One region of the Faecalibacterium wellingii genome, then DNA from elsewhere that is predicted to be linked to it. Evidence: predicted binding sites of a transcription regulator. Region 1 holds the regulator's gene; the other holds the start of a gene.
The links. Region 1 encodes Rex, which represses fermentation and respiration genes when NADH is low (regulators of the CRP and FNR family bind a similar motif). Its sites were predicted from a motif close to ATTGTTAANNNNTTAACAAT; they were not measured.

Region 1 (4,424 bases):
CACGCCGTTGGCATAGCAGGCAGCGGTCATCTGGAACGCAGACATGCCCTGCGGCTGGATGTCCGAAAAAACGATCACGGTCCCGCAGGCAAACACCAGCCCCAAAATCAGCTTGAAGATCGGGGGCAGAAGGTCTTCGCCCCGGGTATACTGCACAGCAAGGCAGCACACGGCTGCGCCCAGCACAAAGCTGCCGCAGCCGAAAAGTCCGAACAGCACATCGTGCAGGGCCTTCCATGCCGAATCTCCCTCCACAAAGGCCAGCACCACCAGCAAAAGGCCTGCGAACAGGGTGCCAAGCCCTGCCGGGAGCCGCTGTTCGGCGCGCTTTTTGCGCGATGATGCACGCCGTGTTGTTGTTTTACGTTTTCTTGTCGCCATTCTTCTCTGTTCCCCACACTTGTAGTAGACACACTATTTGATTTTATTATTGTACCACGCAGGGAAGAAAATGGCAAACCTATTGTTGTACAAATTTCTTCAGTCCGGCAGGCCAGCAGATAGCTTTCTTCGCGAACAGCCCGGGACTCCAGTCCCGCCCTACTGCCTGCGGCAGCAGGGTCCCACCCCCAGGACATTCGCTGGAGAAACTATCTGCCGTCCTGTCTTCTTACTCTTTTTCAATTTCTTTATACAGCCACGCCAGTGCATCCGAAAGCCCGCCCAGCTCGTCAATGAGCTTTTCCTTCACGGCCCGGCGTCCGTCCAGCACGGTGCCCATGTCCATCACCAGCTCGCCGGTGTGGAGCATCAGGTCGGTGTAGCGCTTTTCGGTCATGCCGCTGTGGGCCGCCACAAAGCCGGTGATGCGCTGCTGCATCTGCTCAAAGCTGCGCATGGTCTGCGGCACCCCCAGAATGACGCCGGAATGCCGCACCGGGTGCACGGTCATGGTGGCTGTGGGCACGATGAAGCTGCGCCGGGCGCTGACGGCAAGCGGGATGCCGATGGAGTGCCCGCCGCCCAGCACCAGTGTTGCGCTGGGCTTGGATACGCTGGCGATCAGCTCTGCCAGCGCAAGGCCCGCTTCCACATCCCCGCCCACCGTGTTCAGCAGCACCAGTAGGCCCTCGATGCGGGGGTCCTCCTGCGCGGCCACCAGCTGCGGGATGACATGCTCATACTTCGTGGTCTTCTGGCCCTGCGGCGCTTCCGAATGGCCTTCGATCTGGCCGATGACGGTCAGGCAGTGGATGACATGCCCGCCGCGGGCCAGCGTGACCGTGCCCAGATCCTCGATCTCTTCTTTTTCCAGCCGGCCTGCGTCGGTCTGCTGCGTTTCATCGTTCATATGCTTTCCTCCTGCGTTTTCTGTCAGCATTCCCCGGCCTGTGCCGGGCTATACAGACCCGCCGCAGCAAAAAAACGGTAACATTTCATAAAATTTTTTTGAGAATGATTTGACATTCTCCATCCGTGCTGTATACTTTAAATAATTGACTGTAATATCTGCAAACTGTAATATCTGCAATATGAACCCGTAAACGGATCGGGGTTTCTCTGCGCCGCATCTGTAAAGCAGGCAGCTGCGGCAAGTACTGCGATAGAGCGAAAGGAGAAAGTATTCTATGAACACCCCTGCAAAGGCTTCGCTTCCCGTTATCAAGCGTCTTCCCAAATATTACCGTTATCTGCGCTCTCTGCAGGAAGACGGCATCAACAGCATTTCCTCCCGCGAGCTGGCTGCTCAGATGGGCACCACCGCTTCGCAGGTACGGCAGGACTTCAACTGCATCGGCGATGTGAATGGCCGGCAGGGCATCGGCTACTCGGTGGAAAACCTGCTCTCTATTCTGGAAGGCCTGCTGTTCGGCAACGGCGACCGCCTGCCCACTATCCTGATCGGCTGCGGCCGTCTGGGCAAGGCAGTGAGCCGCTTTATCACCACCGACACCAACGGCTACCGCCTGATCGCCGCCTTTGATGTGGCACAGAGCGAGGTGGGCAAGGAGATCAGCGGCATCCAGATCCGCCATATCGACGAGCTGGAGTCTTTCTGTGCCGAGCATCACCCCAAGGTCGCAGTGCTCTGTGTGCCCCGGGACGGTGCGGAGCAGGTCAGCGGCCGTCTGGTGGATCTGGGCATCGAGGGCTTCTGGAATTTCTCCCACTATGACCTTTCGGTGTCGTACCCCGATGTGGTGGTGGAGAACGTCCATCTAGGCGACAGCCTGATGAGTCTGGGCTACCGCCTGCGCAATCAGGACTGAACGTACCTATTATAAGTAATAAGAGAACCCTCTCAGTCAAAGCCTGAGATGCCGCCGAACCCTCTCAGTCTCGCATACGCTCGACAGCTCCCCCAAAAGGGGAGCTTTATGAGTGGGGACGGGAAAGTTTCTGCTTCTCCGGCGAAGGACAGCCTGCCCGGAAGATGCAGAAAAGCTCCCCCTTCGAGGAAAGACTTCCCCCGCTCCGGGGGAAGATGTCGCGCAGTGACAAAAGGGGGAATCTGGCAAAGCCGTTAGGCTTTGGCTGAGAGGGTTCGTTCTGCAAGGAGAGTTTTTCAAATGGCAAAACTGTATTTTCGTTACGGCGCGATGAACAGCGGCAAGAGCACCGCCCTGATGCAGGTGGCCCACAACTACGAGGAGCAGGGGATGCGGGTGCTGATCCTCAAGCCGCAGGTGGATACCAAGGGTGGCGGTGAGCTGGTCAGCCGTCTGGGTGTCCGCCGCAAGGCCGATCTGCTGATCCCGCCGGAAACAGATGTGTTCGAGGCGGTGCGTCAGGCCAACAGCACCGCTGCCCTTGCCTGCGTGCTGTGCGACGAGAGCCAGTTCTTCACCCCGGAGCAGGCCGAGCAGCTGTTCATGGTCACGGTGGACCTGAACATCCCGGTGATCTGCTACGGCCTGCGGGCAGATTTCTCCCTCAAGGGCTTCCCCGGCTCCACCCGGCTGCTGGAGCTGGCCCACACCATCGAGGAAATGAAAACCATCTGCACCTGCGGCCGCAAGGCCATCTGTAACTGCCGCAAGGTGAACGGCAGATTCGTCTTTGAGGGCGAGCAGGTGGCCATCGATCTGGAAAACGATGTGCAGTACGTGAGCATGTGCCCCCAGTGCTATTTCAAGGCAAAGCGCGCGTTCTACGCCGAAAAAGCTGCTTCGCAGGCTGACTGAAACTTGTATACAAGGTCGCTGTGTCAAACGACACGGCGGCCTTTCTTTTTATCCCCGGCCTACGGGCGCAGTCCACGCAGCAGCGCAAAATATGTCGCTGTCGGTGCTTTTTCACCCCCAAAAAGGGCGAAGAAGCACCGATTTCCGTGTCTGCAGACCGGTGCCGGGGGACCGCCGCAAACAATTGATATATCAGAGTGAACATTTTTTGCACTATTGATATATCAGTTCAAAGGCTCCCATCTGGGCTTTTTAAGCTGTTGTTCGTCCACAATGTATGCAACGATTCTACGTTCTGAAACGGAATGTTTACAAAATTATTGCAAAATTCGACGTTCCTCCTATGATGCATCCCAGTTTTCTATGCAAAATAGCGAAGTATACATGTTGCACAGTTTTTCGAGCCAAGTTTATTCATTTCAGCGAAGGCGTCAATTCTTGCGCGAAAACAAGAGCAATATTTGTACGTTTTTTGTTTAGATATCTGCAATTTGCGTCTTTCTTTTTGGTTGTTGTTTTGTTATCATAATTGTATACAACGGGGTATGTGCAGAACCCCCGTTCGAGATGATGTTTTCTGTATTTAGGAGGAGAACGAAAATGAGCAAGGCAATTTCTCGTCGTGATTTCATGAAGGTCACCGGCGCTGTGGGCGCTGCCGGCCTTCTGGCTGCCTGCGGCGGTAACTCTGCTGCATCCAGCTCTGCTGCTTCCACCGCTCCCGCTGCTTCTGCAGACGAGAGCCTGGCACTGTCTGACGGCCCTGTTTCCATGACCATCAGCTGGTGGGGCGGCGACAGCCGTCACGAGGCTTACCAGAACGCCATCAAGGAGTTCCAGGCTGAGCACACCAACATCACCATCGAGCCCACCTTCGCCGCATGGTCCGGCTGGGAAGAGAAGATGGCAGCTGCCTTCATCGCAGGCAACGCACAGGATGTGTGCCAGGTGAACTGGAACTGGCTGTACAACTACTCTGCTGATGGCAGCAAGTTCGTGGACCTGAACACCGTTTCCAAGTTCCTGGATCTGACCCAGTGGGATGCCGCTGCCATGGACGCCTGCTACGTTGCAAACAGCCAGCAGTGCGTGCCCGTTTCCATGACCGGCCGTATCTTCTTCTGGAACATGACCACCTTCAACAAGGCTGGCATCACCGAAGTTCCCAAGTCTCTGGATGATCTGATGGCTGCCGGCAAGGCATTCAAGGAGAAGCTGGGCGACGATTACTACCCCATGCATCTGGGCGCATACGACCGTATGATCCTGATGGTCTTCTACCTCGAGTCCAAGTACGGC
Region 2 (4,424 bases), 540 kb from region 1:
GTTGTGGGTTATAAGAAGGATCAGGAAGGCCATGTGATCCCCACTCCCGGCAAGCTGATCTACCGCGGCGTCAACATCAACGAGATCGTGGACGAGGCCTACCGCAACGACCGCTTTGTGTTTGAAGAGGTGATCTGGCTGCTGCTGTTCGGCAGCCTGCCCAACCGGGAGCAGCTGGATGATTTCTGTGAGATCCTGGCAGAGCACCGCGCCCTGCCGGAAGGCTTCATGGACACCATGAACGCCCCCTCGCCCAATATCATGAACAAGATGCAGCGCTGCGTGCTGGGCCTTTACTCTTATGATGAGCACGCCGAGGATCTGAGCCTGGAGAATATCCTGAACCAGAGCATCAATCTGATCGCCAGCATGCCCACCATGATGGTGAACGCATACCAGATGAAGCGCCGCTACTACGATAAGCAGAGCATGTTCTTCCATCTGCCCAAGCCCGGCCAGAGCACGGCGGAGCACATCCTGAGCACCTACCGTCCGGATCAGAAGTTCACCCACGAGGAAGCAAAGCTGCTGGATATGTGCCTGCTGGTGCACGCCGACCACGGCGGTGGCAACTGCTCCACCTTTACCACCCGTGTGCTGTCCTCCTCCGGCACCGATACCTACTCTGCGATCGCGGCGGCCATCGGTGCGCTGAAGGGTCCCAAGCACGGCGGTGCCAACCTGATGGTGAACCGTCAGCTGAAGGATATCCTCAAGCATGTTGAAAACCCCGAGGACGACGATGAAGTTCGCGAGTATCTGCGCCGCATCCTGCGCAAGCAGGCGGGCGATGGCTCCGGTCTGATCTACGGCATGGGCCACGCGGTGTATACCATCAGCGACCCCCGTGAGGTGGTCCTGAAACAGCGTGCCCGCCATCTGGCTTACGAGAAGGGCTTTGAGGAAGAGTACAACATGCTGTGCAGCATCGAGCGGCTGGCCCCCGGCATCTTTGCCGAGGAAAAGGGCAGCACCAAGCCGGTGTGCGCCAACGTGGACCTGTTCAGCGGCCTGATCTACAATATGCTGGGCATTTCCGAGGATATCTACACCCCGTTGTTTGCCATTGCCCGTGTGCCCGGCTGGTGTGCACACCGCGTGGAAGAGGTGGTATTCGCCAACCGCATCATTCGCCCCGCTTACAAGTATCTGGGCGTGCGCCAGAAATATAAGCCGATCGAGGAACGCTGATGAATCCTTCTGTTTTGTTCGTTTTTATCCTGAGTGCTCTGCTGGGCGTGCTGCGCGCGGCAGATCTGGCCTTTGGCACCGATGCCGTTACCGGCCTGTGTCTGGTGGGCTCGGTGTGGTGGCGTTATCTGGCGCTGGGTATTGTGGTACTGGCTGCAGTGCTCGTGGGCCGTACACAGCCTTCCCGCTCTGAAGCGGTGCGCAGCCGCAGGCCGCTGGCCGGTGTGCTGGCGTTTGCCGGTGCAGTATGTTTTCTGGCCGCAGCGGGTGCACAGATCGCGCTGGGTGCAGCTTCCGGTCTGGGCGGCTTTGTGCGGTGTATTCTGGAATGCGTGTGCTCTGTGTGGCTCAGCACGATGGGCCGCTGCTGGCTGAGCCCTGACGCGTGGAAGAAGCCCTTCGGCGGGCTGTACCTTGCCGTTGCAGGAAGCCTGCTGTTCTATTGGAACGTACTGATGCGCTTTATGGAGAACAGCTCCAGCTGGCACCGGGTGCAGCCGACAGCTGCAGTGTGGCAGATGCTGGCAGTGCTGGTGTTTCTGGCAGCACTGGCTCGGGCACTGCATATCCCGCAGCCGGACAATGGCAGAACACTGTGTGCAGCCGGGCTTGCCGCCTTTGCGCTGGGCCTGTGCTGGCAGCTGCCCCAGTGCTTTGCGCTGCTGGCAGGCAATGGTATGGGCCTTGCTGTGATGCCTGACTTTTTTGCAGGGCTGGGCCTTTGCTGTGTGGGCGGCATTGGCGGCGTGTGCGCTGCAGCCTGCCTGAACAGACAGAGCTGACAAAAGTACTGGCACTCCGTTGGTGCAATTGCCCAAAACCGGCGAGTGAAAGGAAGCAAAATCGTACAAAAGCAAAAAATGATGGAAATGTCTTGTTAATTTTTTGGCAGACACTTGAAACTTTCTGCGTTTTGGTCTAAAATAAAGATACCGTGATTTATCCGATTATGGGTAAAATAATTAGGAGGTACTATTAACATGGCTGTTAGAGTTGCTATCAATGGTTTCGGTCGTATTGGTCGTCTGGCTTTCCGTCAGATGTTTGATGCTGAGGGTTACGAGGTCGTCGCAATCAACGACCTGACCAGCCCCAAGATGCTGGCTCACCTGCTGAAGTACGATACTGCTCAGGGTTCTTTCTGCGGCAAGATCGGCGAAGGCAAGCACACTGTCGAGGCTACCGAGGACTCCATCATTGTTGACGGTAAGGAAATCAAGATCTACGCTGTTAAGGATGCAAAGGATGCTCCCTGGGGCGAACTGAACGTTGACGTCGTTCTGGAGTGCACCGGCTTCTACACCAGCAAGGAGAAGAGCATGGCTCACATCCAGGCTGGCGCAAAGAAGGTTGTTATCTCTGCTCCCGCAGGCAACGATCTGAAGACTATTGTCTTCTCCGTCAACGAGAAGACCCTGACCGCTGAGGATCAGGTCATTTCTGCTGCTTCCTGCACCACCAACTGCCTGGCTCCCATGGCTAACACCCTGAACAAGACCTACCCCATCGTCTCCGGTATCATGACCACTGTTCATGCTTACACCGGCGACCAGATGATCCTGGATGGTCCTCAGCGCAAGGGCGATCTGCGCCGTGCTCGTGCTGGCGCACAGAACATCGTTCCCAACACCACCGGTGCTGCTAAGGCTATCGGCCTGGTCATCCCCGAGCTGAACGGCAAGCTGATCGGCTCTGCTCAGCGTGTGCCTGTTCCCACCGGCTCTACCACCATTCTGGTTGCTGTCGTCAAGGGCAAGGACGTCACCAAGGAGTCCATCAATGCTGCTATGAAGGCTGCTACTTCTGAGTCCTTCGGCTACAACGAGGATCAGATCGTTTCTTCTGATGTCATCGGCATGCGTTATGGCTCTCTGTTCGATGCTACCCAGACTATGGTCGCTAAGATCGACGACGACACCTATCAGGTTCAGGTCGTGTCTTGGTACGACAACGAGAACTCCTACACCTCTCAGATGGTCCGTACCATTAAGTACTTCGCTGAGAACTGCTAATCACAGCTCTACGCTCAAAAGTGCTTGAGGTGCCGTGCTGAATGACAACTAGTATTGGCTTTGCTGATACGAACATGCTGTGATCGGTACGACAACAGGATAACGAGTTCAACACCCTTCTTTTTGCGGATTTCCGTGAGAGGAAGGGTGTTTTTTTGCTTGCGGAATTCTGGATTGCTGCTTTTTTGTCTGGACAATGGTTGATTTGTTTATGCGAGAAAATATGCATTTTTTCAGGCTGGATGGATAAATTCGAATAGTAATGGCGGTGAGAAGGCAAATACAGAAAGAATGAAAAAATGAGGGGTAACGTTGATTTTTGGTCAAAGGAAAAGAGGCTTTGTCGAAGAATTAAAACAGGCAATAGATGAAAAAGGAAATCTCTTGACGAATTGGGTATTTTAGCAAGAAAATGCGTAAAATAGACTGAAATCTTATCCGTAAAATGAGCAACGATAGTGCAACGAAGTATTGTATGCAAGAAGAAAACATGCTAAAATAATACTGATAACAACAGGCTGAAATTGGTGGAAAGTTGGTATCGAAAGGTTACTCAAAGAACGAAATCTCCTGAGTTGCGGTTGGGGGAAATAAGTATGCTTTTGGTGAGTGGGAGAACAGAAAAACATCTGTACTTTCGAGCAGAGAAACTGCGCAGAATTAAATCACATGGATGAGATACCCTGGGCGAAAGATCGTCCGGGGTTATTGTGGTACAAAAACAACATAAAATCAAATTTGGAAATCCAGAGGACAAAGCGGGTGAAATGGATTCGATTGCGGAGAATACAGAACCCGTATGGAACCTGTGAAACAATACGCGGCTGTCATAATAGGGACAAGGGTACGGCAGAGAATGAAAGGCTCCGCAACCAGAAGTTCATATTTCCTTACCCGAAGAATGAACGACTGATCTTTCTGAGCGGCAGCAATGCCATCCAGAAAGAAATCTCGACCATGAGGGTGGGGTGACTGCCGGCGGACAGGTGTACGAGCCTATCCGCTCTTTGTGTTGGCCGAGATATTGATGAAGAAATTGAGTGGGATTGTGGGAAAGATTTATGAGTAAAAAACTTGCGATTGCAATGTTCGGACAGAAGCGATTATCAAGAGAAGGCGGAGTAGAGATCGTTGTCAAAGAGCTCTGCACCCGAATGGCACAGAATGGTTGTGACGTGACCTGCTACAACAGAGCAGGCCATCATGTGAGTGGTGCAGAAT

Region 2: gap (type I glyceraldehyde-3-phosphate dehydrogenase) is a predicted target of Rex. The motif match lies at 2,065-2,084, and genes of this name have one in related genera.

Annotation. Positions count from the first base shown of each region.
Region 1 covers NZ_CP094473.1:426,761-431,184, forward strand. The annotation lists gene MTP37_RS02020 (DNA translocase FtsK) at 1-381, opposite strand, end outside; gene MTP37_RS02025 (ClpP family protease) at 611-1,291, opposite strand; gene MTP37_RS02030 (redox-sensing transcriptional repressor Rex) at 1,569-2,210, shown strand; gene MTP37_RS02035 (thymidine kinase) at 2,511-3,125, shown strand; gene MTP37_RS02040 (ABC transporter substrate-binding protein) at 3,726-4,424, shown strand, end outside.
Region 2 covers NZ_CP094473.1:964,553-968,976, forward strand. The annotation lists gene MTP37_RS04530 (citrate synthase) at 1-1,191, shown strand, start outside; gene MTP37_RS04535 (hypothetical protein) at 1,191-1,973, shown strand; gene gap (type I glyceraldehyde-3-phosphate dehydrogenase) at 2,172-3,203, shown strand; gene MTP37_RS04545 (glycosyltransferase family 4 protein) at 4,265-4,424, shown strand, end outside.